4 regions of the Enterobacter adelaidei genome follow, and region 4 is predicted to be linked to each of the others. Evidence: predicted binding sites of a transcription regulator. Region 4 holds the regulator's gene; each other region holds the start of a gene.

Evidence for each region. Region 4 encodes LexA, which represses DNA repair genes until DNA is damaged. Its sites were predicted from a motif close to TNCTGTATGTACATACAGNA; they were not measured.
Region 1: a site for LexA is predicted at 3,556-3,575, ahead of dinB (DNA polymerase IV). Genes of this name have one in related genera too.
Region 2: a site for LexA is predicted at 4,834-4,853, ahead of sulA (SOS-induced cell division inhibitor SulA). Genes of this name have one in related genera too.
Region 3: a site for LexA is predicted at 3,647-3,666, ahead of AAHF05_RS07205 (DNA translocase FtsK 4TM domain-containing protein). Genes of this name have one in related genera too.

The regions. Positions count from the first base shown of each region.
Region 1 covers NZ_CP154353.1:881,979-889,652, reverse strand. The annotation lists gene frsA (esterase FrsA) at 1-126, opposite strand, end outside; gene gpt (xanthine phosphoribosyltransferase) at 232-690, opposite strand; gene pepD (cytosol nonspecific dipeptidase) at 951-2,408, shown strand; gene dinB (DNA polymerase IV) at 2,480-3,538, opposite strand; gene nqrM ((Na+)-NQR maturation NqrM) at 3,646-3,849, opposite strand; gene nqrF (NADH:ubiquinone reductase (Na(+)-transporting) subunit F) at 3,849-5,072, opposite strand; gene nqrE (NADH:ubiquinone reductase (Na(+)-transporting) subunit E) at 5,083-5,679, opposite strand; gene AAHF05_RS04305 (NADH:ubiquinone reductase (Na(+)-transporting) subunit D) at 5,686-6,324, opposite strand; gene AAHF05_RS04300 (Na(+)-translocating NADH-quinone reductase subunit C) at 6,317-7,111, opposite strand; gene AAHF05_RS04295 (NADH:ubiquinone reductase (Na(+)-transporting) subunit B) at 7,104-7,674, opposite strand, start outside.
Region 2 covers NZ_CP154353.1:1,561,822-1,569,495, reverse strand. The annotation lists gene helD (DNA helicase IV) at 1-1,322, opposite strand, end outside; gene AAHF05_RS07510 (YccF domain-containing protein) at 1,446-1,892, shown strand; gene yccS (YccS family putative transporter) at 1,912-4,074, shown strand; gene AAHF05_RS07500 (TfoX/Sxy family DNA transformation protein) at 4,031-4,657, opposite strand; gene sulA (SOS-induced cell division inhibitor SulA) at 4,874-5,383, shown strand; gene ompA (porin OmpA) at 5,739-6,794, shown strand; gene matP (macrodomain Ter protein MatP) at 6,858-7,310, opposite strand; gene AAHF05_RS07480 (Lon protease family protein) at 7,496-7,674, shown strand, end outside.
Region 3 covers NZ_CP154353.1:1,485,066-1,492,739, reverse strand. The annotation lists gene AAHF05_RS07205 (DNA translocase FtsK 4TM domain-containing protein) at 1-3,569, opposite strand, end outside; gene lrp (leucine-responsive transcriptional regulator Lrp) at 3,705-4,199, opposite strand; gene trxB (thioredoxin-disulfide reductase) at 4,744-5,712, shown strand; gene cydD (cysteine/glutathione ABC transporter permease/ATP-binding protein CydD) at 5,827-7,593, shown strand; gene cydC (cysteine/glutathione ABC transporter ATP-binding protein/permease CydC) at 7,593-7,674, shown strand, end outside.
Region 4 covers NZ_CP154353.1:304,229-311,902, forward strand. The annotation lists gene gntK (gluconokinase) at 1-40, shown strand, start outside; gene gntU (gluconate transporter) at 44-1,384, shown strand; gene plsB (glycerol-3-phosphate 1-O-acyltransferase PlsB) at 1,502-3,922, opposite strand; gene AAHF05_RS01500 (diacylglycerol kinase) at 4,077-4,445, shown strand; gene lexA (transcriptional repressor LexA) at 4,554-5,162, shown strand; gene dinF (MATE family efflux transporter DinF) at 5,226-6,563, shown strand; partial or broken gene AAHF05_RS01515 (hypothetical protein) at 6,560-6,634, shown strand; gene AAHF05_RS01520 (CsbD family protein) at 6,683-6,892, shown strand; gene zur (zinc uptake transcriptional repressor Zur) at 6,959-7,471, opposite strand; gene AAHF05_RS01530 (cupin domain-containing protein) at 7,587-7,674, shown strand, end outside.

The DNA.
Region 1 (7,674 bases), 580 kb from region 4:
TTTACCGTCTAATGCAGACTGGATGGCAGGCATGGTCCCCGGATTAAAGCGGCGCACCAGCGTCGACGTTTCGGGGTGTTTGAAACGGGGTTTGAAGAGAGTCTCGGTGAGATTCGCCTGCGTCATTACGTTGCCTCCATGAATCGTCATATAGAGACTATTGTAACGCGCGCCAGACTAAAAAAAACAACGCCCGGTATCACCGGGCGTTAAAATAATGACGGTTCGGAATTAACGACCAGAGATAGGTGGTACAAAGACCACGCCCATATCCCACGGCTGTTCAATCCAGGTGTCCTGTGGAATATCAATCACATAATCGTCAACCAGAGGGCGGCCTGCAGGCTTGGCGAAAATAGTGACGAAGTGGGCTTTTGGATACATTTCTCGAATGGCCACAGCGGTACCACCGGTATCCACCAGGTCATCAATAACGATGAAACCTTCACCGTCACCTTCCGCGCGTTTCAGCACTTTCAGCTCACGCTGGTTGTCATGGTCATAGCTGGAGATGCAGACGGTATCGACATGACGAATACCCAGCTCACGAGCCAGCAGCGCCCCCGGTACCAGACCGCCGCGGCTAACGGCAATAATGCCTTTCCACTGTTCGGAAGGCATCAGACGCGCAGCCAGTTTGCGGGCGTGAATCTGCAACATGTCCCAGGTGACGACGTATTTTTCGCTCATGTGAAGTGTCCCAGCCTGTTTTTATACGGCTTAAAAAGTGTTCGAGGGGGAAATAGGTTGCGCGAGATTATAGAGATCTGACGCACTAAAAACCAGTGTTTAGCGCCCTGAGCCCGAGTTTTTACATGCTTTATGCTACCAGCCAGCGGAGAAAGTGGTATTCTCGGTTTCATCTCGCAAGTCTGACTTGTGGTAACTATTAACCTGCTAACCCTGTGACCTGCAACCCTGTTTGCAGTGCATCGACAAGGAGACTTATCGTGTCTGAACTGTCTCAATTATCTCCGCAGCCACTGTGGGATATTTTTGCCAAAATCTGTTCCATTCCACACCCTTCCTACCATGAAGAACAGCTTGCCGAACACATTATGGGTTGGGCGAAGGAAAAAGGCCTGCATGCTGAACGTGACCAGGTTGGTAACATTCTGATCCGCAAACCAGCAACTGCTGGCATGGAAAACCGCAAACCGGTTGTACTGCAGGCGCACCTGGACATGGTGCCACAGAAGAACAACGACACCGTTCACGACTTCACCAAAGACCCGATTCAACCGTACATCGACGGCGACTGGGTGAAAGCGCGCGGCACCACGCTGGGCGCGGATAACGGCATTGGTATGGCCTCTGCGCTGGCCGTGCTGGCGGACGACAGCGTTGAACATGGTCCGCTGGAAGTGCTGCTGACCATGACCGAAGAAGCGGGTATGGACGGTGCATTCGGTCTGCAGGCGAACTGGCTGCAGGCAGATATTCTGATCAACACCGACTCAGAAGAAGAAGGCGAGATCTACATGGGCTGCGCGGGAGGAATTGATTTCATCTCTACCCTGCCGCTGTCACGCGAAGCGATTCCTGCTGGCTTCCAGACCTTCAAGCTGACGCTGAAAGGGCTAAAAGGCGGTCACTCCGGCGGTGATATTCACTTAGGTCTCGGCAACGCCAACAAACTGCTGGCACGCTTCCTGGCTGGCCATGCGGCTGAGCTGGATCTACGTCTGGTAGACTTCAACGGCGGTACCCTGCGTAACGCGATCCCACGTGAAGCATTCACCACCGTGGCCGTACCAGCGGCAAAAGCGGACGAGTTGAAAAAACTCTCCAGCGTGTATCTGGATATCCTGAAAAACGAATTGTCGGCGAAAGAGAAAAATCTGACCGTGGTGCTGGAACCCGTCTCCACGGATAAAGCCGCGCTGACCGCGCAGTCCCGCGACACCTTCGTTCAGTTGCTGAACGCGACGCCAAACGGCGTGATCCGCAACTCTGACGTGGCCAAAGGCGTGGTTGAAACCTCTCTGAACGTGGGCGTGGTGACCATGAGTGACGACAGCGCAGAGATCATCTGCCTGATCCGTTCACTTATCGACACAGGCAAAGAGTACGTGGTGAGCATGCTGGAATCTCTGGGCACGCTGGCCGGTGCGAAAACATCTGCTAAAGGCAGTTACCCTGGCTGGCAGCCGGATGCAAGTTCTCCGGTGATGGCTCTGGTCCGTGAAACCTATCAGCGTCTGTTCGACAGCACGCCGAACATTCAGGTGATCCACGCGGGTCTGGAATGTGGTCTGTTCAAGAAACCGTATCCGAATATGGACATGGTCTCTATCGGGCCAACTATTACCGGGCCACACTCTCCGGATGAGCAGGTTCATATCGAAAGCGTGGGTCATTACTGGACGCTGCTGACTGAGCTGCTGAAAGCGATTCCTGTTAAGTAACTCCCTCCCCCAGCCCTCACCAAAAGGGAGAGGGTGAAAAACATAGGCCCGGTAAGTACTTCCGGGCTTTTTTACAATCCCAAAACCAGCTGCCGCTCTAACTGCGGGTCCAGCAGCGTGACGTGCAATCCCACCAGCCTCACCCCTCGCCCTCCTCTTCGTTCTTCCCATGCCTTTTTCGCCGTCGCAATGAGATCCTCTTTATTCAGACGCGGCCAGACGTGTTCCTGCGTGGTCTGCTGGAAATCGTTGAATTTTAATTTGATACCCTGACGGGCAATGAGCAGATCCGGTTTCACCTTGAGCAAGCGTCGCTCCAGCTCAGGATAGAGCTGTTCCGTAATGATGGTTTCGCATTCAGACCAGTCATGAATGTCTTCAATCAGCGTTCGCTCAACCCCAACGGATTTCCGTAGCCGTTCGCTGTTCACATCACGATCGTCAATCCCCTGGCTGCGTTCCCACAGTACGCGCCCAAATTTTCCAAAACGCTTAAGCAACATTGCCAGATCGCTTCGCTGCACATCTTCACAGGTCCGTAATCCCATACTTTCCAGCTTTGCAGCAGATACTTTTCCCACACCAGGGATTTTGCCAAGTGGCAGCGTTTTTAAGAACGCAGGCACCTCTTCCGGCGTGATGACGTACTGACCGTTGGGCTTATTTAAATCGGAGGCGATCTTGGCCAGAAATTTCACCGGAGCGACTCCTGCCGACGCGGTCAGATTTAACTCTTTGAAGATGGTCTGGCGGATTTCCTGTGCCATCAGGGTTGCTGAGCCGTGGCAGTGTACGCTGTCGGTCACATCAAGATAGGCTTCGTCCAGCGACAGCGGTTCTATCCGAGAGGTGTAGCGGGAGAAGATTTCCCGAATATGAATTGAGGCCTCTTTGTAAGCGTCAAAGCGACCGGGTAAAAGAGTGAGATGAGGGCAAAGCTTCAGGGCTATTGCGGTAGGCATGGCGCTGCGCACGCCAAATTTACGCGCAGGGTAGTTGGCGGTGCTGATAACACCACGCTGAACGCGGCTGCCGCCAATGGCGATGGGAATATCCCGCAGCGCCGGGTTGTCACGCATCTCCACTGCGGCAAAAAAGCAGTCCATATCAACATGGATTATTTTGCGCATAGTAAGCCCTCACTCATTACTGGATAAGTATACAGTAAATAAATGAGGGTTGAGAAGTGTGCGTGAGAATTGTCGGGTGGCGGTTTCGCCTTACCCAACCTACCAGATTAAATGATGCGCTGCTGCTCGCGCGCCATGCGTTTTTTACGGGCATCGCACGGTTCCGGGCAGTCGCACACCTTCTTCATCCCAATGGAAGAGATGCCGCCGCAGCTGCCCTGAAGGCTTTTCCGCTTAACGATCCAGCCTAACGACATGCCGAAGATGACAAGCACAAAAACCGCAAAGGTTGCCAGAAACGTCAGCATCATCAGCCTCCAAAGTCATCAAGCATGATGTTCTCATCTTCCACGCCAAGATCTTTCAGCATCTTAATGACTGCGGCGTTCATTACTGGCGGGCCACACATATAAAACTCGCAGTCTTCCGGCGCAAGATGCTGTTTGAGGTAGTTTTCATACAGCACGTTGTGGATGAACCCCGTATAGCCCGTCCAGTTATCTTCCGGCTGCGGATCGGAAAGCGCCACGTGGAAGGTAAAGTTCGGGTTTTCACGCGCCAGCTGTTCGAACTCATCGTCGTAGAACATCTCACGCAGCGAACGGGCCCCGTACCAGAAGCTGATTTTACGCTGGCTACCCAGTCGTTTGAGCTGATCAAAGATGTGCGAGCGCATCGGGGCCATGCCGGCACCGCCGCCGATAAACACCATTTCCGCGTCGGTATCTTTGGCAAAGAACTCACCGAACGGACCGGAGATCGTCACTTTGTCACCAGGCTTGAGAGACCAGATGTACGAAGACATGACACCCGGCGGTGCATCCGGCACATTCGGTGGCGGCGTGGCGATACGCACATTGAGCATGATGATGCCCTTCTCTTCCGGGTAGTTAGCCATCGAGTAGGCGCGTAGCGTTGGCTCTTTTACCTCCGATACAAAGCGGAAGAGATTGAATTTGTCCCAGTCGGCGCGGTACTCATCCGGCACGTCGAAGTCAGCATACGCCACAGCGTGTTTCGGGCACTCAATCTGAATGTATCCTCCGGCGCGGAACGGAACATCTTCCCCTTCCGGCACCCGCAGCTTCAACTCTTTGATAAACGTGGCTTTGTTATCATTAGAGATAACTTCACATTCCCATTTTTTAACGCCAAAGATCTCTTCCGGCAGCTCTATTTTCATGTTCTGACGTACGGCGACCTGGCAGGCCAGACGACAGCCCTCTTTTGCCTCACGCTTTGTGATATGCGCCAGTTCGGTTGGCAGGATATCTCCTCCACCCTCTTTCACCGTAACGCGGCACTGTCCACAGGAACCACCGCCGCCACAGGCCGAAGAGACAAAGATCCCGTTGCCGGAGAGCGTATTCAACAGTTTATCTCCGGCGGGCGTACGGATCTGGTTCTGCGGCTCGTCGTTAATATCAATCACCACGTCGCCGGCATTCACCAGCTTCGCACGTGCCACCAGAATAAGCCCTGACAACACCAGTACAATCAGCGTGAACATCGCCACGCCAAGCATAATTTCCATCAGTTAGCCCTTATAGCTGCACACCGGAGAAGGACATAAAGCCCAGCGCCATCAGCCCGGTGGTGATAAAGGTGATCCCTAAGCCACGCAGGCCTGCAGGCACGTTGGCATATTTCATTTTTTCGCGGATCCCCGCCATGGTGACAATCGCCAGCATCCAGCCAATGCCAGAACCGAAACCGTACACCACGGATTCACTGAAGTTGTAATCACGCTGAACCATAAACGAGACGCCGCCGAAGATGGCGCAGTTCACCGCGATCAACGGCAGGAAGATCCCCAGCGCGTTGTATAGCGACGGGAAATACTTATCGAGGATCATCTCAAGGATTTGCACCAGCGCCGCAATCACACCGATAAAGGTGATGAAGTTCAGGAAGCTGAGATCAACGCCTTCCACCAGCGCGCCGTCCCGCAGTACAAAGTTGTATACCAGGTTGTTGATCGGCACCGATAAGCCGAGCACCACGGTAACCGCTACGCCCAGGCCAAATGCCGTCGAGACCTTCTTGGACACGGCAAGGAACGTACACATGCCGAGGAAGAACGCGAGCGCCATGTTTTCAACAAACACCGCACGCACAAATAAACTCAGGTAATGAGCCATTGTCGGTTACTCCTTTTCCTGCTGTTCTGGTCTCAAAGTACGAATCAGCCAGATCAGCAAACCGATAATGAAAAATGCGCTGGGTGCCAGCAGGAACAGTCCATTCGGCAGATACCAGCCGCCGTTCTGCACCGTGTCCAGCACCGTGATGCCAAACAGCTTACCGCTGCCAATCAGCTCTCGCAGGAACCCCACGGTCAGCAGGATCACACCGTAGCCAAGGCCGTTGCCGATGCCGTCCATAAAGCTCGCCAGCGGCGGCATTTTCATGGCGTAGGCTTCCGCACGCCCCATCACGATACAGTTGGTGATAATCAGACCAACAAACACCGACAGCTGTTTGGAGGTTTCATAGGCGAAGGCGCGCAATAGCTGATCGACCACGATCACAAGCGAGGCGATGATCGCCATCTGCACAATGATCCTCACGCTGTTGGGAATGTGGTGACGGATCATGGAGATAAACATGCTGGAAAACGCGGTAACCAGCGTGACTGCCAACGTCATCACTACCGCTGTTTCCAGCTTGGTCGTCACCGCCAGAGCTGAACAGACACCCAGTACCTGCAGCGTGATCGGGTTATTGGCGATCAACGGGCCAATGAGCACCTTTTTGACTTCTTTCAGTTCACCGGTATCAGCCATTGTTCAGCGCTCCTTCACGTACGTTTTTCAGGAAAGGACCAAAGCCCAGCTCGCCCATCCAGAAATCAAAACTGTGCTGCACACCTTTTGAGGTGAGCGTGGCACCGGAGAGCCCGTCGACGGCGTAGTCGTCACCGGGACGAGCAGCCCCTTTCATTACCTTCAGCGCAGGCAGACCGTTATCGTCGAGCACTTTCTTGCCGACAAACTGTGCCCGCCAGTTAGGGTTCTCCACTTCACCGCCGAGCCCCGGCGTTTCGCCCTGGTCATAGTACGTAATGCCTTTCACAGTGCGACCATCCGTATCAAGCGCCACAAAGGCGTACATCATCGACCACAGACCGTTGCCGTAGATAGGCACTACCACTTCCTGCACCCGTTTTTGTTCATCGCGCACGAGATAGATTTCGGCAAGATTACTGCGACGCTTGATGCCAGCCGGATCCTGTGAGGCGTCCAGCGTCAGGCTCATCTGCGGGTCTTTTAATGCCAGCGACTGGTTGTATTTCGCCGGATCTTTATCCAGCAGTTGCCCGGTTTTTAAATCCACCAGACGCGCGGTAATGCGCTCAGCAAAGACTGCAGAGACATCGTCGGCATTCATACCTTCCTGCATCAGCCCGGCAACAGCCAGGATATTGCGCTGTTTATCCAGCGCGCGCTGCTCCTGCTGTCGCGGCTTTAACCCCACGGCAGAACCGGCCACCACAATGGAACAGACAAGGCAGAGCACCAGCACCACCAGCAGCGTTTTGCTGATGCTGTCGTTATTTTTAACTTCAGCCACGCGCCTTCCTCCGCTGAATATTGGCACGCACCACCAGATAATCGAAAAGTGGCGCAAACAGGTTGGCAAACAGAATGGCCAACATCATCCCTTCCGGATACGCCGGGTTGACCACACGAATCAGGACACACATCGCACCAATGAGCACGCCATAGCTCCATTTACCTTTATCAGTAAACGAGGCAGAGACGGGATCGGTCGCCATAAACATCATGCCGAATGCGAAGCCCCCCAACACCAGATGCCAGTACCACGGCATGGAGAACATCGGATTGGTAGTCGAACCGATCACATTGAACATCGTGGCGGTCAGCACCATGCCGATCATCACACCGGCAACAATCCGCCAGGAGGCCACGCGACCGAAAAGAATGATCGCACCACCCAGCAAAATCATCAGCGTAGAGACTTCCCCAATGGAGCCCGGTATGTTGCCAATAAAGGCATCAAACCAGGTAACAGGCTGGCCTGTCGCGTTGTTAACCAGCGTTTCGCCCCCGTGTGCCGCCCACTGAGAAAGAGGTGTCGCACCGGAGAAACCATCCGCCGCTGTCCATACCAGA
Region 2 (7,674 bases), 1.3 Mb from region 4:
TCCTGGAATTCATCCACCAGAATATGTTTCCACGGGCTGACAAAGCGCCCCTTCTCAAGAATGATAATGGCCTGATGGATAAGGCCAGAGAAATCGACAGCATTTTCCGCCTTCAGAGCAGTTTTCCAGGCTTTTAGCATCGGAGCCATCAGTTTAACCCGCTTTGAAAACAGATCGCGGATCTCCTCCGGCGCACTTTCAATCATTTCAGCCTGCGATCCGCCGTGCATTCGCATCAGGCTTACCCAGCGGTCAAGTCTCGAGCCCAGTCGACGCGCCAGTTTTTCATCCTGCCAGAAACTGCCCTCAGGCACCTCCCAGTTGAGTTCTTCCTCCAGCCACTGACGCCATCCTTTCGCCTGCGCCTTTTTCTCACTGCACTGCTGGCGCCATGTTTTGATAAACAAAGCCTGACGCGCCTGCGTGTCGTTTTCGAGTTTACTCACTGCAGGCACTTTTTTGCTGCCCTGCTGAATGATGTACAACGCCAGAGCATGGAAGGTTCTGGCCGTAATATCCCGGGTGTGCAGGCGTTCCTGGATACGCTCGTCCATCTCCTCGGCAGCTTTGCGCCCAAAAGCCAGAAGCAGAATTTGTTCAGCGACGGCTTCCCCGGTTGTCAGCAGCCAGCCCGCGCGCGCCACCAGCACCGATGTTTTACCGCTCCCGGCCCCTGCGAGCACCAGCAAGGACTGCTCACCGTTAACCACCGCACGTGCCTGGGCGGGATTGAGTGGTGAAGATTCAACCGTACTGAAAAAATCGGCGTATCGGGTGAGCATGGTGTCAGTCCAGGCCTGGTTATGGGCGAACCGGCTCTTATCCATATCGCTTAGCCAGGCCTGACACTGACGCCAGGCATCGCGGCAATTGTCGAACTCATCGAGACGCGTCACGGATACCGGCAGCGCGGAGAGCGCCTGCCTGATTTTTTGCTGTAACCCGGCGGTCTGCTGGCGGGTAAGCCATGTTTGCTGCGCGTTGCTTTGCGCGATATCATCCAGCACCTGCTGCAGTACCTGGGCGGCAATCACGCTCATGTCCTGGCTCCACTGTTGCCAGAGCGCATTCAGATGATGATGGAAACGCTGGGTCTCCACCCACTCGGTGCCGTGAAGACGCACGACTTTATCATCAGGCAGAACGAACTCCAGTTCCCCCCACACCAGCCCACGTTTGCAGTGGATAGCCAGAAGTTGATTAAACGGAATAAGGTATTCATGGCGTTCTCCGGAGACTTTCACCCCGGCATTGAGGAGAACAACCCTGTCATAGGGGTGTTGCGCCAGGCGTTTGCCTAATGAAGTTGCTTTAAGTTCCATGTCCCGCCAAATCCACGAAGAGATAATTTACCTGACAGTTTAACTGCCAGTTTTAAGGTGCTCCAGCCTAAAAAAACGTTACAATCATCAGGCGTTAATTTTATCGAAAGGAAGTGAGGATTTATGCGTACCGTTCTGAATGTGTTGAATTTTGTACTGGGGGGTTTTGCCACCACCCTTTCCTGGCTTTTTGCCACGCTGGTGAGCATCGTCCTGATTTTCACACTCCCTCTGACCCGCTCATGCTGGGAAATCACCAAACTCTCCTTCATCCCGTATGGAAATGAAGCCATCCACGTTGACGAGCTGAATCCCGAGAGCAAAAACGCGTTGATGAACACGGGCGGCACCCTGCTCAACATTCTGTGGCTGATATTCTTCGGCTGGTGGCTGTGCATCATGCATATTTTTGCGGGTATTGCCCAGTGCATCACGATTATTGGTATTCCGGTCGGGATCGCGAACTTTAAAATCGCCGCGATCGCCCTTTGGCCCGTCGGGCGCAGGGTTGTTCCGGTTGAAGTGGCTCAGGCAGCACGTGAAGCAAATGCTCGTCGTCGTTTTCAGTAAATAAGGACTGGCCGCGCTTATGCTAAGCCCACTGCTTCGCCGTTATACCTGGAACAGCACCTGGCTTTATAACGTCAGGATTTTTATCGCGCTTTGCGGCACGGTAGCTCTGCCGTGGTGGTTGAATGATGTCAAGCTCACCATTCCGCTCACGCTGGGGGTGGTTGCGGGGGCGCTGGCGGATCTGGACGATCGTCTGGCCGGACGTTTGCGTAACCTGGTGATTACGCTGGTCTGTTTTTTTATTGCGTCCGCTTCCGTTGAGTTGCTCTTTCCGTGGCCCTGGCTGTTTGCCCTGGGTCTTACGCTCTCAACCAGTGGCTTTATTTTGCTGGGCGGCCTTGGGCAGCGCTATGCCACCATCGCGTTTGGTGCATTGCTGATCGCCATTTACACCATGCTGGGCGTTTCCCTGTACGACCAGTGGTACCAGCAGCCGGTTCTGCTGTTGCTGGGTGCCATCTGGTATAACCTGCTGACGCTAACCGGTCATCTGATCTTCCCGGTACGCCCTCTGCAGGATAACCTTGCCCGCAGCTATGAACAGTTAGCTCACTATCTGGAGCTAAAATCCCGGCTTTTCGACCCGGATATCGAGGAAGAAAGCCAGGCCCCGCTCTACGATCTGGCTCTGGCAAACGGCCAACTGGTTGCCACCCTTAACCAGACCAAAGCGTCACTGCTTACCCGTCTGCGCGGCGATCGCGGCCAGCGTGGGACGCGAAGAACCTTACACTACTACTTTGCCGCCCAGGATATACATGAGCGTGCCAGCTCCTCGCATGTTCAGTATGCCGCCCTGCGAGAAAAGTTTCGCTACAGCGACGTGATGTTCCGCTTCCAGCGTCTGCTGTCCATGCAGTCCCAGGCATGCCAGCAGCTCGCACGCTCTATTCTGCTGCGCACGCCTTATCAACATGACCCCCGTTTTGAACGTGTGTTTAGCCATCTTGATGCAGCCATTGACCGCGTTCAGGCCAGCGGAACATCACCGGAACATATTAAAGCTCTGGGATATCTGCTGAATAACCTGCGGGCGATAGATGCTCAGCTGGCGACCATTGAGTCAGAACAGGCGATGGCGCTACCCGGTAGTGATGCGGAAAATCAGCTTGCGGATGACAGCGTCCACAGTTTTAGCGATATGTGGCTGCGGCTGAGCCGCAACTTTACGCCGGAGTCGGCTCTCTTTCGCCACGCGGTGAGAATGTCGCTGGTATTGTGCGTCGGTTATGCCTTTATCCAGATAACCGGGTTGCAACATGGCTACTGGATCCTGCTGACCAGCCTGTTCGTTTGCCAGCCGAACTACAATGCCACCCGACACCGCCTTGCGCTGCGTATTCTCGGCACGCTGGTCGGTGTCGCCATTGGACTGCCGGTCCTCTATTTCGTGCCGTCCGTTGAAGGCCAACTGATCCTGATCGTGATCACCGGTGTGTTGTTCTTCGCCTTTCGCAATGTGCAGTACGCCCATGCCACCATGTTCATCACGCTGCTGGTTCTGCTCTGCTTTAACCTGCTGGGTGAAGGGTTTGAAGTCGCCCTGCCCCGCGTGATTGACACCCTGATTGGCTGTGCGATCGCCTGGGCGGCTGTCAGCTTTATCTGGCCAGACTGGCGATTCCGTAATTTGCCACGCGTGTTAGACCGGGCTATGAATGCCAACTGCCGATATCTTGATGCCATCCTTGAACAGTACCATCAGGGCCGCGATAACCGTCTGGCTTACCGGATCGCACGCCGGGATGCGCACAACAGCGATGCAGAACTGGCCTCGGTTGTCTCTAACATGTCAACAGAGCCTCGTGCCACCGCAGAAATTCGTGAGACGGCATTCCGCCTGCTCTGTCTGAATCATACCTTTACCAGCTATATTTCTACGCTGGGTGCCCACCGTGAGAAACTCACCAACCCGGGTATCCTCGCCTTGCTGGATGACGCAGTCTGTTATGTCGATGACGCACTTCATCACCGGCCAGCTGATGAACCGCGTGTTCAACAGGCTCTGGATGAACTGGCTCAACGCATTGCCCATCTTGATCCAGGAAACGACAGCAAAGCGCCACTGGTTCTTCAGCAAATTGGTCTGCTTATCGCTCTGCTGCCAGAAATTTGCCGACTGCAACAGCAAATCGCTACCTGGAGGAGTGATTCTCCTGTGGCTCAGGCAGCGCATTAAACCACTCCGTCAGCTCCCGGCGTATTCCCGCCGGGAGTGCCGCTTCATGAAGTCCCTCAATGGCACCTTCCAGCGCGAAAAGCACTTTAATACTGAGTGCTTTATTTCTTGCCCGCATCTTCAGCCAGCTCGCTTTCGCACCAAGCGTCCGAAGCGTTTCTTCATCGGTAATACCCGCTTCAAAAAGCAAGACTTCAAGCTGAAACGTCAGGTTCGGGAGATCCTTAAGCCGGTTTCGTTGATGACGCTGAGAGCGCTCTTTTCTTGCCGCTCTCAGTGCGAACGAGGAGAGCTGAAGCAACCGCTCTCTGTCCTGCCACAATCCGTCATCCACGCGATAATAGTTCAGAAGCACCGGACGCCCCCGTTTCATGAGTGTCAAAAACGAGGCGGCATTCTTTACACAGTATTTCGCACTTTCCTCACAGGCGCGGAGGTAGAGTTCTCCCTCTGACACCATGGCAAAGACTGCATCATCCACTGCCAGGGTATAGCCCCCGAACAGTGCCCGATGTTGAATGTCCCCCAGCGGAGACAGATATTCTTGGGATTTATAGATCCGTTCATAAGATATCTTTTTCATGATATTTCCTTATAAATCAAAAATTAACAACGATGTTTCTTACTAGCGGATCCGTTAGCAGGAAAATAGGCAACTTATCGCTGTTGGGCAAGATGATTTTTCAAGGGGCATCAATATTGAATGAATTTTGCGAGTCGCTTTCCGAAAATGAGGTTGATCTTTATGCATACAGGAGTTACTGTATATTCATACAGTAACTACAGGGCTGGAATGAATATGCACACTTCAAGCTATGCAAATCGCTCAACCTTTATCACTTCTACCGCTGGCAACGTAGCGCAGAACACCGTCGGCAGTGTTTCGACAGGGCTTATCAGCGAAGTGGTTTATCGTGAGGATCAGCCTCTGTTAACTCAACTACTGCTGCTGCCGTTATTACAGCAGCTTGGCCAGCAGTCTCGCTGGCAGCTTTGGCTGACGCCACAGCAAAAACTGAGCCGGGAATGGGTTCAGTCCGCAGGCCTTCCGCTGGCAAAGGTCATGCAAATTAATCAACTTTCTCCTTGCGATACTGTTGAGTCGATGATCCGGGCTTTACGCACCGGAAATTACAGTGTAGTGATTGGATGGTTACCAGAGGAATTGACGGAAGAGGAACACTTTCGTCTGACTGAAGCGGCTGAAGAAGGGAATGCGATCGGGTTTATAATGCGCCCGGTTCGTCCAGATTCTTACCGCAGAGGACAACTTTCTGGGCTAAAAATTCACTCAAATTTGTATCATTGAGTGAAATTAAGATTTTTCCTGGAATTTTTTTTGACCACAAGATGTGCTTTTAGTTCCCGACCACAAAATTGCGGCAAGGCTTGTCTGGTGCGGGTTCTCCTTAATTTTATTGCACAAAATTCGCGCGAAAAATGTTAAATAATAGGTATACGGAACTTTTTTTTTCATATGCCTGACGGACTTCACACTTGTAAGTTTTCAGCTACGTTGTAGACTTTACATCGCCAGGGGTGCTCGGCCTAAGCCGAAGATATCGGTAGATTTATATTTGACCACGCCCCCCGGTGAAGGATTTAACCGTGATTCTCTTTTGAGACTATCATGGCGAATTTTGGATGATAACGAGGCGCAAAAAATGAAAAAGACAGCTATCGCGATTGCAGTGGCACTGGCTGGCTTCGCTACCGTAGCGCAGGCCGCTCCGAAAGATAATACCTGGTATGCAGGTGGTAAACTGGGTTGGTCTCAGTTCCACGACACCGGCTGGTACAACAGCAAACTGAACAACGATGGCCCGACTCACGAGAGCCAGCTTGGTGCAGGTGCGTTCGGTGGCTATCAGGTTAACCCGTATGTTGGTTTTGAAATGGGTTACGACTGGTTAGGTCGTATGCCATACAAAGGCGACACCGTAAACGGCGCTTTCAAAGCGCAGGGCGTTCAGCTGACCGCTAAACTGGGTTACCCAGTAACTGACGATCTGGACGTGTACACCCGTCTGGGCGGCATGGTATGGCGCGCTGACTCCAGCAACAACCAGACTGGCAGCGACCATGACACCGGTGTTTCCCCAGTATTCGCTGGTGGCGTTGAGTGGGCTATGACCCGTGACATCGCTACCCGTCTGGAATACCAGTGGGTTAACAACATCGGCGACGCTGGCACCGTTGGTGTTCGTCCTGACAACGGCATGCTGAGCGTAGGTGTTTCCTACCGTTTCGGCCAGCAGGAAGAAGCAGCACCAGTTGTTGCTCCAGCGCCGGCTCCAGCTCCAGAAGTACAGACCAAGCACTTCACTCTGAAGTCTGACGTTCTGTTCAACTTCAACAAGGCAACTCTGAAACCAGAAGGCCAGCAGGCACTGGATCAGCTGTACTCTCAGCTGAGCAACCTGGATCCTAAAGACGGTTCTGTAGTGGTTCTGGGCTTCACCGACCGTATCGGTTCTGACGCTTACAACCAGAAACTGTCTGAGAAACGTGCTCAGTCTGTTGTTGATTACCTGATCTCTAAAGGTATCCCAGCTAACAAGATCTCCCCACGTGGTATGGGCGAATCTAACCCAGTTACTGGCAACACCTGTGACAACGTGAAAGCTCGCGCTGCACTGATCGACTGCCTGGCTCCAGATCGTCGCGTTGAGATCGAAGTTAAAGGCATCAAAGACGTTGTAACTCAGCCAGCGGCATAAGTTATCGTCTTATAAAAAAACCCCGCAATGCGGGGTTTTTTATTATCTGAAGAAAACAAAAGTCTATTTTTTGCCCAACAATGCCTGAAGGTCGTTCTTCAGCGTCGACATCTGGTTAGCGTACTTCTCTTTATGCTCCGCATCCTCAATCAACTGCACAATCGTTTCCGACAGCGTTTTACCACGCCGTTGTGCCAGCCCCGCCAGGCGCTGCCAGACCACGAACTCAAGGTCGATTGATTTTTTGCGAGTATGTTGATGCTCCGCATTAAAATGTCGTTTGCGTCGCGCGCGGATAGTTTGCTTCATTCGGTTCAACAACGCAGGATTGATGTGCTTCTCAATCCAGCCGTTAACCTGTACCGGTTCATTTTCGAGGGTCAGCAAAATATCCACGGCTTCTTGCGCAGCGCTGGCTTCGATGTAGCAGGTGATCAACTCCCCTTCACGGTGCTTTTTGACCAGGTACTTCCATTTCCAGCCGCTTTCGAGATTTTCCAGTTGTTGATATTTCATTGCGATCTCAGTGTTACCACGTAACTCTGTTCAGAATATCAGTTTTTTAGCAATCTGCTGAAAAGAAATCATATATGTGAGTGAATGCAGGCAATCCCCCTGTCGAAATCCCCAATCCTGCTTGGGTAGTCCCCCTCGCTTACGGTATACTCCACGCTTTTACATCTGACTAAAAAACATCAACTTTGACCATTACGAAACTTGCATGGCGTGACCTTGTTCCGGATACCGAGAGCTATCAGGAACTGTTTGCACAGCCAGATCTCGCAAAAGAACACGAATTCATCCTTAGCGATACGCAACCACGTTTGCATTATGCGCTGGAGCAGGTGTTAAGCCCATGGGCAACGGCGCCTTTCATGTT
Region 3 (7,674 bases), 1.2 Mb from region 4:
ATGATACGCGCTGCGCGGTTATAGCCGATGCGGAACTGACGCTGAACGCCAGAGATGGACGCTTTGCGTTTTTCGGTAACGAAGTTAACCGCCTGATCAAATAATGGATCCAGCTCTTCTCCACCGTCAAAACCGCCACCGCCGCCTTCGCTTTCTACATCGCTGGTAATACCGTCAACATACTGCGGACGACCACGCGCTTTCCAGTCCTGCACCACGGCGTGAACTTCCTCATCGCGGACAAACGCGCCGTGGACACGCACCGGAGAGGTGGAGTTCGGGCCGGAATAGAGCATGTCACCCATACCCAGCAGCGACTCTGCGCCACCCTGATCAAGAATGGTACGGGAGTCAATTTTACTTGATACCGTAAACGCAATACGCGTCGGAATGTTCGCTTTAATAAGACCAGTGATAACGTCCACTGAAGGACGCTGGGTCGCGAGCACAAGGTGAATACCGGCCGCACGCGCTTTCTGCGCCAGACGGGCAATCAACTCTTCCACTTTCTTACCGACGGTCATCATCAGGTCAGCGAACTCATCCACCAGAACGACGATATAAGGCAGTTTTTCCAGCACCGGATGCTGGGCATCCATGCTGTCACCCGGCTTCCAGTAAGGATCCGGGATCGGACGTCCCATGCGCACAGCCTGGGCAATTTTCTCGTTATAACCGGCCAGGTTTCGCACGCCCAGCGCAGACATCAGCTTGTAGCGGCGTTCCATCTCATTGACGCTCCAGCGCAGGGCATTGGCGGCGTCTTTCATGTCGGTGACCACTTCGGTCAGCAGATGCGGAATGCCTTCGTAGACCGACAGTTCGAGCATTTTCGGGTCGATCATGATGAAACGCACGTCTTCCGGCTGCGCTTTATAAAGCATGCTGAGGATCATGGCGTTCACGCCGACGGACTTACCGGAACCGGTGGTACCCGCTACAAGCAGGTGAGGCATTTTGGCGAGATCAGCCACCACCGGATCGCCCGCGATATCTTTACCCAGCACCACGGTCAGCGGGGATGGGTTATCGCGGAATTTGGTGTTATCCAGCACTTCGCGCAGGTAAACGGTTTGACGTTTTTTGTTCGGCAGCTCAAGGCCAACGTAAGGTTTGCCGGGAATCACTTCCACCACACGTACCGCAACGGTCGACAGCGAACGCGCCAGGTCGCGGGACAGGTTCGAAATACGTGCGGCTTTAACACCCGGCGCCAGATTCAGTTCAAAACGGGTAATAACCGGGCCAGGAGAGTAGTTCACCACGTCCGCCTTGATACGGAAGTCGGCCAGACGAGCTTCCACCAGACGCGCCATCTGCTCCAGCGCAAACGTATCGACCGGCTCAACTTCAGACGGCGGCGGCGTTAACAGGTCCAGCGACGGTAACGGCGTACTTGGACGTTGCAATGGACGGCTGTCACCATTACGCATCAGCAGCGGGTGAATCAGGCTTTCCTGCGCCTGAGGCGCAGGTTGCTGGAATTGCGGAGGCTGTTGCGCCTGTTGCGGCTGCGTATAAGCCTGCGGAGCTGGCTGCTGGCGCACTGGCTCGGCTTCCGGCATCACGCTCGGGGTAAATAAAGGCTCGCTCGGACCATCATCCACCAGATCCTTCATTGGCGAGAATTCAAAATCAGACAGCGAGAACGGGTTCGCACCAGCAGGTTGTTCACCGGAATAGCGTTGCTGCTGCGTTGCGGCAAACTGGCGCGCTAATTCGGCTTCCGCCGCGTCATCTTCATCTTCCAGAATCGGTTCATCGTGCTGGTATTCCTCACCGTAACGTTGATTCTGTTGCGCTGCGAACTGGCGGGCCAGCTCGTCCTGCTGCATTTCATCGGCGTCATCTTCGTAGTCTGGTTCACGCGCTTTTTCTTCGGCCATACGCTGGGAAGGCAGCTTGATACCGTAAGAAGCAAGCTCACGACGAGTGGGAACGCGGACGCGGTTAGGACGAGGCAATTGTGGGCCAATACCCTCTTTCACCTGAGGACGTGGTGTCCCACCGGTTGCCAGACTGAAGACAGGTGCAGCCACGGCCGCCGCCGCAGTTGCCTGCTTAACGCTTTCCGTAACAGGAGCAACAGCAGGTGTTGGGTCAACCGACGGAACAGAGAAAGAAGGTGCTTTGGTAACCGGCTCCTGCACCGGTTCAGGCACAGGCTGATACCAGGCTGCCAGCTGCTCGCGTTCACGAGCACGACGCTCTTCAACCTCTTCAAAATAATACATTGGTGGACGAGAGGGTTTCACCTCTTCCACCACTTCAGGTTCAGGCTGTGGCGCTACATAAGGCTGCACAGATTCGACCGGCTCAGGCACATACTCCTGATACGGCTGGGCCACAGGCTGTTCATATTGCTGCGGTTCATATTCAGGTTGCGGCGGCTGATAAGGCTCCTGCCACTGCTCCTGATGCACAGGGATATAGCTTTCCGGTTCAGGGGCGATAACGGGCTCCGGTGTGTGAACACCGGGTGCTGTCTGCCAGTCAACCTGAGGCTGCTGAATAACGGATTCCGGCGGCGAAACCGGCGCAGATGGCATCACGGCTTCGACAGGTGCAGCATACGCCTGCGCAGCGGTCGTTGCTGCTGCGGCTGCCGCAACCGGCGCGGTAACGGTTTGGCCATTTAGCAGCGGATCGTATTCGTCAAAGTCACCCGGCGTGGCACGGCTCCCGGAGAAAAGCACATCATCAGGATCGACGGCGTTACCTGCTGAGCGATACTCAACCTGCTCGTCTTCATCCATGCGTTTGCCGGAGAAGAGTGCCGCATCGGTTTTACGTCCAAGCGGGTTGGCAAATTTTTCAGCTACGCGCTGGCGACGCGCCAATGCCCCACGCAGGATACGGGCGCGACGGGATTCGCGACGTTGCACAGGCGCTTCATCCTCATCTTCGTCTTCATCTTCATACTCGTCTTCATCCACCCACGTATCGTCACGACGGGTACGGTTGCTGGCGAAGGTCAGAATGGTGAGGATAAAACTGCCGATTTTCTCGGCAATGCTCACCCAGGACCAGCCGGTAAACAACGTCAGCCCGGCAGCCCAGATGCACAGCAGCGCCAGCGTGCCGCCGCTGCTGTGGAGCATCGGTTGCAGTGCAGAACTCAACAAACTGCCGATCACTCCGCCAGAGGCAAAGTACCAGATATCATCGGCATTAATGGCCGCCAGACCGCATGAGGTCAGGATCAGTGCCAGCGCGCCGATCAGGCGCAGCGAAACCGCGAAATAGTCGATGTAATCATCGTTCTGACGATGACGCCACGCAAACCAGCATCCGCCAATGATAATGACGGGAAGGGTGTAGGCCATCACACCGAAAATGAAAAACAGCGTGTCCGCAAGCCAGGCACCGGGGACACCGCCTAAATTATGGATAGGCTCATGCCATGCAGTTTGTGACCAGCTGGGATCTGAGGGGTTGAAACTGAGTAAGGCTGCCATCAGCCAGACGGCAAAAAGGGCAATAACAATCAGCAAAGCCTCGAGGAGACGACGTCCGCTGCTTAGCTTCGATAGTGTGACTTCTTTGTCTTCAGTGTATTCCTGGCTCAAGAAAGGCTCTCCAGGTATCAGGCATATCCTGCCTGTTTGCTAAAACGGACAACAGCGCCGGGACTCCCCGGCACTGTTGCTGTATGGATTAACAGGAGTGTAATCAAACTACGCTGATTTTGCACCTGTTCCGTGTTAGCGCGTCTTAATAACCAGACGATTGCTCTGTTTGACCTCTTCCATCACCACATAAGTACGGGTGTCGTTCACGCCCGGCAGACGCAGCAGGGTCTCACCCAGCAGCTTACGGTAGGCGGACATATCCGGCACACGGGTTTTCAACAGGTAGTCGAAATCACCGGACACCAGGTGACACTCTTGAATTTCTTCAAGTTTTTGTACAGCAGCGTTAAATTGCTCAAACACATCCGGCGCACCACGATTCAGAGTAATCTCAACAAATACCAGAAGTGAGGCATCCAGATAATGCGGGTTCAGCAGAGCAGTATAGCCCTGAATGAAACCCTGTCTTTCCAGTCGGCGCACACGCTCAAGGCATGGCGTCGGGGAAAGTCCCACACGTTTTGAAAGCTCGACGTTGGAAATACGCCCATCCTTTTGCAATTCATTAAGAATGTTACGATCGATACGGTCGAGATCTTTGCCAGGGCGCTTCTTGCTATCTACCATTATTATTGTCTCTCTGTATTCCTTCCCTACTCCTGCCTGGACCCTGTGCACATCACTGTTCAGAGCCTGTACCCGTTAGTCATCACATCGCCTGGTTTTGTATTAGACGCGATGCGGATTCGGGTTCTGTTGGTAAGAAGACCGTTGCCCGAAGGCAGTCACCGACATCACGTATGGCGTCTGTCCACGCCATGCGTAGATTTCACTGACCCGGTAAAAATGGCATTTACGTGCATGCCTATGCGGCACACGGTTAACGCGGTTTTTTTTCTTCCTTGAATGTTTTCGCAAAAGCGCAGGGGATTGTCAAAGCAAAACATCGTTTTTTAGTACAACATGCCGGATATTCATTACGGCAGGGTATGAATCCTCATTTTATTGCCTTACAAACGACCGTTTTTCAAGGGAAAGCGCGATGTTATCGCGCGCCATTCATCGTCAGCGGCTATTACACAGATTGATATCAAAATTGCTGCGCTCTTTTTTTACGGCAACAAATTCCCTACAATCCAGCCAAATGTCTGCCAACAACAATGGGGATCTCATGGGCACGGCTAAACACAGTAAGCTGCTAATCCTTGGTTCTGGACCTGCGGGATATACCGCGGCGGTCTATGCTGCACGCGCTAACCTGCAACCGGTGTTAATTACCGGCATGGAAAAAGGCGGTCAGCTGACCACCACCACCGAAGTGGAAAACTGGCCAGGCGACCCGCACGACCTGACCGGGCCGCTGCTGATGGAGCGTATGCACGAGCATGCCGCTAAATTCGAAACCGAAATTCTGTTCGACCACATCAATAAGGTCGATCTGCAGAACCGTCCGTTCCGCCTGACGGGTGACAGCGGCGAATACACCTGTGACGCGCTGATCATCGCCACCGGTGCCTCTGCCCGTTACCTCGGTCTGCCATCCGAAGAAGCGTTCAAAGGCCGCGGCGTTTCTGCATGCGCTACCTGCGACGGTTTCTTCTACCGCAATCAGAAAGTCGCGGTCATTGGCGGTGGTAACACCGCAGTGGAAGAAGCGCTCTACCTGGCGAACATTGCCTCTGAGGTGCATCTGATCCACCGTCGCGACACCTTCCGCGCAGAAAAAATCCTGATCAAACGTCTGATGGATAAAGTGGCAAGCGGCAACATCGTGCTGCATACCAACCGCACCCTGGAAGAGGTGACGGGCGATCAGATGGGCGTTGCGGGTCTGCGTATCCGTGATACCCAGAACACCGATAATGTTGAAACGCTGGAAGTGGCGGGTCTGTTTGTGGCTATCGGCCACAGCCCGAACACCGCGATCTTTGACGGTCAGCTGGAGCTGGAAAACGGCTACATCAAAGTGCAGTCTGGTATTCACGGCAACGCGACCCAGACCAGCATCCCGGGCGTGTTCGCCGCTGGTGACGTGATGGACCATATTTATCGTCAGGCGATTACCTCAGCGGGCACCGGCTGTATGGCCGCGCTGGACGCTGAACGCTACCTCGATGGACTGGCTGAACAAGGTAAATAATCTTTACAAGTCAGTAACAAACGTAAATAAAGGCGGCGATAAGTCGCCTTTATTGTCTCACCGTTGTAACATTGCGCTGCCCAATTTCTAATAACGTCACCTGCAAAGTACGCAATGGAAAAAACCCGTCAACAAGAGTTAACACGCTGGCTGAAACAGCAAAGCGTTCTTTCCCGCCGCTGGCTTACGATCTCCCGTATTCTTGGGTTCGTCAGTGGTCTGTTGATTGTTGCCCAGGCATGGCTGCTGGCCCGCATTCTTAATCATATGATCATGGAGAACATTCCACGCGAAGCGCTCCTGCTGCCCTTTATTGTTCTGATCCTGATTTTTATCCTGCGAGCCTGGGTGGTGTGGCTGCGTGAGCGTGTCGGGTTTCACGCCGGACAGCATATCCGCTACGAGATCCGCCGTCAGGTGCTCGATCGCCTTCAGGAAGCCGGACCTGCGTGGATCCAGGGTAAACCGGCCGGTAGCTGGGCGACGCTGATTCTTGAGCAGATTGACGATATGCACGACTACTATGCGCGCTACCTGCCGCAAATGGCTCTTGCCGTCTTTGTTCCGCTGCTTATTGTGCTCGCCATCTTTCCGGTCAACTGGATGGCCGCGCTGATTCTGATGGGCACCGCCCCGCTGATCCCGCTGTTTATGGCGCTGGTCGGCATGGGGGCTGCGGACGCTAACCGTCGTAACTTCCTGGCATTGGGTCGCTTAAGCGGCCATTTCCTCGACCGTCTTCGCGGCATGGAAACATTGCGCATTTTTGGCCGCGGTGAAGCGGAAACCGAAAACATTCGCCAGGCATCGCAGGACTTCCGTCAGCGCACTATGGAAGTGTTACGCCTCGCCTTCCTGTCCTCAGGCGTACTTGAATTCTTCACCTCGCTGTCGATTGCCCTCGTGGCGGTTTATTTCGGCTTCTCCTACCTCGGCGCGTTGGATTTTGGCCATTACGGTACGGCGGTGACCCTTTCTGCCGGTTTCCTGGCACTGATCCTGGCCCCGGAGTTTTTCCAGCCGCTTCGCGATCTGGGGACCTTCTATCACGCTAAAGCACAGGCGGTTGGCGCGGCCGACAGCCTGAAAACATTCCTGGAAACGCCGCTAGCGCACCCGGAACGGGGTGACATTACGCTGAATGCTAAAGATCCCGTGACTATTGAAGCGCAGGACTTTTCCATTTTGTCACCCGAAGGCAAAGTGCTCGCGGGTCCGCTGAACTTTACCTTACCTGCCGGACAACGCGTAGTGCTCGTCGGCACCAGCGGTTCCGGGAAAAGTTCGCTGCTGAATGCGCTATCCGGTTTTATGGCCTACACAGGTTCACTGCGGATCAACAAAACGGAACTGCGCAACCTCGATCCTGACGCCTGGCGTAAACAGCTCAGTTGGGTAGGCCAAAATCCGCAGCTTCCAGCCTCTACGCTACGTGAAAACGTGCTGCTGGCGCGCCCGGATGCCCGAGAAGACGAGCTGCAATCTGTCCTTGACCGCGCATGGGTCAGCGAATTTCTGCCGCAACTCCCGCAGGGAGTGGATACCGTTGTCGGCGACCAGTCCGCCGGGCTGTCGGTCGGGCAGGCGCAGCGTGTGGCCGTTGCCCGCGCGCTGCTCAACCCATGCCAGCTGATGCTGCTGGACGAGCCCGCAGCCAGCCTGGATGCACACAGCGAGCAGCGCGTAATGGATGCTCTGAATGACGCCTCTCTGCAGCAAACCACCCTGATGGTCACCCATCAGCTGGAAGGCATTGCCGACTGGGACCAGATCTGGGTTATGGAGAACGGCCGTATTGTTGAGCAAGGCGATTACGCCTCTCTCGTTACCGCGCAGGGACCGTTTGCCGCCCTGCTGGCGAATCGTCAGGAGGACATCTGATGCGTGCTCTGCTGCCTTATCTTGCGCTCTATAAACGCCACAAATGGATGCTGACACTGGGGATTGTGCTGGCGATTGTGA
Region 4 (7,674 bases):
TGTTGCCAGCACCATCGAGGTCATTAATAAAAGGCAGTAAGTTTTGAGTACATTAACGCTTGTTTTGACAGCAGTGGGTTCCGTGTTGCTGCTGCTGTTTTTAGTGATGAAGGCGCGTATGCACGCTTTCGTTGCTTTGATGGTGGTTTCTATTGGTGCAGGTCTCTTTTCCGGGATGCCGCTCGACAAAATCGCAGCGACCATGGAAAAAGGGATGGGCGGTACGCTGGGCTTCCTGGCGATTGTCGTCGCGCTTGGGGCGATGTTTGGCAAGATTTTACATGAGACAGGCGCTGTTGATCAGATAGCCGTCAAGATGCTGAAATCCTTCGGACATAACCGTGCGCATTATGCGATTGGCCTGGCCGGTCTGATTTGTGCCCTGCCGCTGTTCTTTGAAGTGGCGGTTGTGTTGCTGATTAGCGTGGCGTTCTCTATGGCGCGTCACACCGGGACTAACCTCGTGAAGCTGGTTATCCCACTGTTTGCGGGCGTGGCAGCGGCAGCGGCGTTCCTGCTGCCCGGGCCAGCGCCGATGCTGCTGGCATCTCAGATGCACGCTGATTTCGGCTGGATGATCCTGATTGGTCTGTGTGCGGCGATCCCGGGGATGATTATTGCCGGTCCGCTGTGGGGCAACTTCATCAGCCGTTACGTTGAACTGCACATTCCGGATGACATCACCGAGCCGCACCTCGGCGAAGGTAAAATGCCATCCTTCGGCTTCAGTCTGTCACTGATCCTGCTCCCGCTGGTGCTCGTTGGGCTGAAAACCATTGCCGCGCGCTTTGTGCCGGTAGGTTCCAGCGCGTACGAATGGTTTGAGTTTATTGGCCATCCGTTCACGGCGATCCTGGTGGCGTGTCTGGTGGCGATTTATGGCCTGGCGATGCGTCAGGGGATGCCGAAAGACAAAGTAATGGAAATCTGCGGTCATGCGCTGCAACCTGCGGGCATTATTCTGCTGGTGATCGGTGCGGGTGGGGTGTTCAAGCAGGTACTGGTGGATTCCGGCGTGGGTCCCGCTCTGGGTGAAGCGCTGACCGGAATGGGCTTGCCGATAGCCGTGACCTGCTTCGTGCTGGCGGCTGCAGTGCGTATCATTCAGGGTTCTGCGACCGTCGCGTGTTTAACCGCCGTGGGTCTGGTGATGCCAGTGATTGAACAGCTGCATTACTCAGGCGCGCAAATGGCTGCGCTGTCTATCTGTATTGCAGGTGGGTCTATCGTGGTTTCTCACGTGAATGACGCAGGCTTCTGGCTGTTCGGTAAATTTACCGGTGCCACCGAGGCGCAGACGCTGAAAACCTGGACGCTGATGGAAACCATCCTCGGTACGACAGGCGCAATTGTCGGGATGATTGCCTTTACGCTGCTGAGTTAAATGCGGTGATTTGGCAAGGCTAAAAATAAGGCCCGGTAGCGTTAGCGCTTACCGGGCCTTCATCATTCTGCGAATGACAGGCCGGGAAGAGTGAAAACTCCGCCCGGCTTTTTATTGTCATTCGCCCTGCGTTGAACTCTCAATCGTCAGACGCACATCAGACGTAATCAGTTCAGCCAGCATCTGATAGACCTTCAGCGTTTCTTCCGGCTCGGCATCGCCAGTATCACTGATAAAGCCTTCATCACGCAGCGTCAGAACCAGTGAACTGAAGACCGCTTTGTCGAAGAATTCAGGAGCGTTAATACCGTGCAATACAGACAGTCGCTGGGCCAGCGTCCGGCTCTCTTTCTCCAGCGTTCCACGGTTGATCGACGGGTTCGCACTGAGCAACCAGAATGTAATGGCATAACGCTGCAGCGTTTCACGCGCACCGGCCGCCAGCAGTTGCAGGGTACGGGAACGTGACGGATTGATATGCAGCTCGTCGTTCACAACGGTGATCAGCCCCTGACGACGCAGTTCTTCCGTCAGTTTATCCAGCTCGCCAGCCAGTTCATCCTTGCTCCAGCGCAGGAACAGCTCCGCTTTCAGCATCGGGTAGAGCGTGTCAACGTGACGCAATAGCTCCTGACGTGAAATGCGACGATGCTGGGTGATGATAGCTGCCATGAGTGACGGCAGCATCAGCATATGGGCGATATTGTTGCGATAGTACGTCATCAGCACGGCCTGCTCGCGCGGCAGAATGATGATGTCGCCGATCGTGTCCTTTTCGACTTCGAACTTGTTCATCTGCAAAGCGTGATCGATAAGCTCACTGGCGCTCGCAGAAGGTACCGTCGAGTCAACCGAGTACGGGACGTTGCGCATCATATCGAGATAACAATCGAGCTGCTCTGTCAGCTGTTCGCGAGTCAGTGAACGCTGGCGAGACGCCAGAAGCGCCGTACAACACAGGTTCATAGCGTTAGCCGCACCAGCATTGTTAATGCGCACCATCAGCTCAGACGCGATGCCGTTGACCGTTGGCGTCAGCCAGGCCGGACGAACCGCTTCGATAGGGTCGATAGACTCGCGCCACTCCGGAACGTGATGGTTCAGATACGTCATCAGCGGCATCGGCTCGCCAAAGTTCACGTAGCCCTGTCCGAGATTACGTAGCTTGCTCAAACCGCGCAGCATTTGCGGCAGGCTCTCTTTCTCTTTAGTCGCGCCACGCAGCTCTTTAGCGTAAGTCCCCACCTCCATTACGTGCTCGTAGCCGATGTAGATTGGCACCAGCGTGATTGGACGAGTTCCTCCGCGCAGCATGGCCTGAATGGTCATGGACAGCGTGCCGGTCTTCGGATCGAGCAGACGGCCGGTACGGGAGCGACCACCTTCCACGAAGTACTCAACGGAATATCCGCGGCTGAACAACTCACCCAGATACTCGCGGAACACCGTGGAGTAGAGCTTATTGCCCTTGAAGGTACGGCGAATAAAGAAGGCGCCCAGTCGACGGAAAATCGGGCCAGCTGGCCAGAAATTCAGGTTAATACCGGCCGCGATATGCGGCGGTACCAGCCCCTGGTGATAAAGCACATAGGAGAGAAGCAGGTAGTCCATGTGGCTGCGGTGGCAGGGGACATAGACAATTTCATGGCCATCATGCGCCAGTTGGCGTACACGCTCGGCGTTATGGACGTTGATGCCCTGATAGAGACGGTTCCAGGTAAAGCTGAGAATACGATCGGACAGACGAATCATCTCGTAAGAGAAGTTCGCTGCAATCTCTTCCATCAGTGCAATGGCGTTCTGCTGGGCTTTCTCATGTGAAATCTTCTTGCTGCGTGCTTCGTCTTCGACGGCACGGGCAATCGCTTTGGAGGCCAACAGCTTGTTGAACAGATCCTGACGCGCCGGGAGACGCGGCCCAACGGCAGCGAGGCGCTGACGGGCGAAGTGCATACGCGCTACGCGCGCCAGTTTTTGCGCGATGATCTTGTCGGTGCCATGCTCGTCCGCCATTCGACGCAGCGAAACGGAAGGGGAGAAACGCACAAAGCTGTCGCGTCCCAGCCAGGAGACCGCGAAGAACTTCTGGATGCCGTTAAGCATGCGCAGCGGTGGATTCTCTTCACCTTTTTCACGACCCGGGCGACGACCAAACATCACCGAAACTGGCACCATCTGCACATCCAGATCAGGATTGCTGCGGTGCAGGTCGAGATAGTCATGGAACAGCTTGATGGACTCTTCTTTTGGCGTGTAATAGGTAAACACGCGCGGTCCACCGTGAATGAACACGTAGCGCGGCAGCAGAGTTCCGTCAACTTCTAGCGGTTCAAGCGGGTCAGGTAAGTCATGCGCCAGGCACTGGGCGCGAAGCGTCAGTAAGTCTGCCTTCGAGTTATAAGGCAAAACGTACATAATGGGGCGCGACGTATCGAGCCCTAATTCCAGCGCGGGTTCTGCTGGGATAGACTTGCTTTTTACCAGGATGCTTAATGGTAAATTAAGTAATTTGTAGTAAATTCGTGGCCAGCCGGACATAAACGATGTAAAGCCTCTGGTTAATAATGCAATTGCGGCGCAAGGATAACAGAAAGCGCGCAAAATTTCTGTTGTTACCCGTCATACTTCAGGCGGCAGCGAAACGCGCTGCCACTCTAGTTACTGACGCTATTTCCAATAAAAGGTTCTTTTAATGGCCAATAATACCACTGGGTTAACCCGAATCATCAAAGCCGCCGGCTATTCCTGGAAAGGTTTCCGTGCCGCGTGGATCAATGAAGCCGCCTTTCGCCAGGAGGGCGTCGCCGCTATCATCGCGGTGATTATCGCCTGCTTCCTTGATATTGATGCAATAACACGCGTTCTTCTGATCGGCTCCGTACTGTTGGTGATGATAGTGGAAATTCTCAATAGCGCTATTGAGGCCGTTGTTGACCGGATTGGCTCAGATTTCCACGAGCTCTCTGGCCGGGCAAAAGACATGGGTTCCGCTGCCGTGTTGCTGGCGATTATTACTGCGGTCATTACCTGGGTCACGCTGCTTTGGTCACATTTCCGATGAGCCTCGAGGAATAATTAAGTCCCTGGTTTTTTGTGCAGTTTTTGGTTCCAAAATCGCCTTTGACTGTATATACTCACAGCATAACTGTATATACACCCAGGGGGCGGAATGAAAGCGTTAACGACCAGGCAGCAAGAGGTGTTTGATCTCATCCGGGATCATATCGGCCAGACGGGTATGCCACCCACGCGTGCGGAAATCGCTCAGCGTCTGGGCTTCCGTTCTCCGAATGCTGCCGAAGAACACCTGAAAGCGCTGGCGCGTAAGGGCGTGATTGAGATTGTTTCGGGCGCGTCACGCGGTATCCGCCTGCTGGTGGAAGAAGAGACGGGCATTCCGCTGGTGGGGCGTGTTGCTGCCGGTGAGCCTTTACTGGCACAGCAGCATATTGAAGGCCACTACCAGGTCGATCCGGGGATGTTTAAACCGAGCGCTGATTTCCTGCTGCGCGTAAGCGGCATGTCGATGAAAGACATCGGTATTCTTGACGGTGATCTGCTTGCGGTTCACAAAACGCAGGATGTGCGAAACGGCCAGGTTGTGGTCGCGCGTATTGATGACGAAGTGACCGTTAAGCGTCTGAAAAAACAGGGTAATACCGTACAGCTGCTGCCTGAAAACAGCGAATTCTCCCCGATTGTGGTGGATCTTCGCGAACAGAACTTCTCTATCGAAGGGCTGGCAGTAGGGGTGATTCGCAACGGCGAATGGCTGTAATCTCTTCCTGACAGGCTACGGCGTTGCTGTAGCCTGCTTCCTTTACCTCTCCCGGTATTTTTCATGTCACTGCTGACGGCATCAGATAAGGCATTGTGGCGTCTTGCACTGCCGATGATTTTCTCCAATATTACCGTGCCCTTGCTGGGTCTGGTCGATACTGCTGTTATTGGTCATCTGGATTCACCTGTTTATCTTGGCGGCGTGGCGATTGGCGCGACGGCAACCAGCTTCCTGTTTATGCTGCTGCTCTTTTTGCGCATGAGTACCACCGGGCTCACGGCACAGGCGTATGGTGCCAGAGATCCGCTGCGCCTGGCCCGCGCGCTGGTGCAGCCGCTCATTCTGGCGCTTGGTGCGGGAGTATTAATCGTTGTATTGCGCTCGCCCCTGATTGACCTCGCGCTTCACATCGTTGGCGGTAACGAGGCGGTGCTGGAGCAGGCGAAACGTTTCCTGGAAATTCGCTGGCTCAGTGCGCCGGCATCACTGGCTAACCTGGTTCTGCTGGGGTGGTTACTGGGCGTGCAGTATGCCCGCGCGCCCGTCATTTTGCTGGTGGTGGGAAACCTTCTCAACATTGTGCTTGATGTCTGGCTGGTAATGGGTCTGCATATGAACGTGCAGGGGGCTGCACTGGCGACGGCAATTGCCGAATACGGGACTTTTATCATCGGTATGTGGATGGTCTGGCGCGTGCTGGCGATGCGCGGGATCTCTCTTGCGCTACTCAAAACCGCATGGCGCGGCAATATCCGTAAGCTGCTGGCACTCAACCGTGACATCATGCTGCGCTCACTTCTCCTTCAGCTCTGTTTTGGCGCGCTGACGGTTTTCGGGGCTCGGCTGGGGCCAGACATCGTCGCGGTCAATGCCGTATTGATGACGCTGCTGACCTTTACCGCCTACGCGCTGGACGGTTTTGCCTATGCTGTGGAAGCACATTCCGGGCAGGCGTACGGCGCGCGCGAAAGCGGGCAGCTTCAGGATGTCTGGCGGGCAGCCTGTCGTCAGTCAGGGCTGGTGGCACTGGCATTTGCGCTGGTTTATGCCGTTTTTGGCGAGCAGATCATTGCATTACTCACCTCACTTCCCACACTGCGTGAACTGGCGAGCCACTATCTCATCTGGCAGGTGATCTTACCGGTGGTCGGTGTCTGGTGTTATCTGCTGGACGGCATGTTCATTGGGGCTACGCGCGGAGCCGAAATGCGTAACAGTATGGCGGTGGCAGCTGCAGGGTTTGGTCTGACGCTGCTGACGCTTCCCTGGCTTGGCAATCATGGTTTGTGGCTGGCGTTGGCCGTTTTCCTCTCGTTGCGGGGCCTGTCTCTGGCCTTTATCTGGCGCCGTCACTGGCGAAATAATACCTGGTTTCCTTCCCATCACGATATATCGTGACGGTTAAAGATTCCGAATATCAAAATAGCTGCAGAATCCTTAACTACAATTATTATCACGTCCAGCAGAAAAGAACGTAACGGACGTTGCGACCCGACGCTTAACAAGAGGACACGATGATGAATAAAGACGAAATCAGCGGCAACTGGAAGCAGTTCAAAGGTAAAGCGAAAGAGCAGTGGGGGAAGCTGACAGATGACGATATGACCGTCATTGAAGGTAAACGCGATCAGCTTGTCGGTAAAATCCAGGAACGCTACGGCTACGCAAAAGACCAGGCGGAAAAGGAAGTTGGCGACTGGGAAAAACGCAACGACTACCGCTGGTAACCGGGTTATACCCGAAAGTACAAGGAAGTACACCTTTAGGGCGGCCATGAGCCGCCTTTTTCATTGCTAGCGAGGTTTTTTCTTCACAACGATTGTGTGGTCGTGCTGGCACTTATCGTGATGGCTGCATGATTCCACCTCGACACAGGCAGAACACAGCCCATGTGCTTCAATAACATTATGACGCAAGGCAAAGCCCATTTTGGCCGCCAGCGTATGCATAATGTCTTCAACACCTTCAGCCCCTTCTTCTTTTACCACGCCGCAGCGGTCGCAGATAAACATGGCTGATGTATGGGTTGGCTGGTCAAACAGGTGGCACAGCACATAGCTGTTTGTGGATTCAACCTTATGCACGAACCCTTGTTCCAGCAGAAAATCGAGCGCGCGATACACCGTAGGCGGTTTGGCCTGCGGCTCGCTTTCGCGGAGCAGGTCGAGCAGATCGTACGCGCTGATGGCTCCCTGTTGCAGGCTCATCAGGCGTAATACCTCAAGGCGCTGCGGAGTCAGGCGCACATTGCGTTGCGCGCAGAGCTTTTCGGCCTGCGCTAACAGCTCTTTTGTGGACTTATCCATTTAGCACCCCGGATGTTATAGGACGGAAAACCCTCACTTTATCATGTTCTGGTAAAAACACCGAGATCCGCCTGTCTGTGCTATACCTGACGCATTGCAAACCGGGAAACGAACAATGAAAAGACCTGACTGTATTCGACACTGGCGCGACGTGGAAGGCGCTGATAACTCAACCTATCCCGACAGCGACGAGCGTTTTTCCA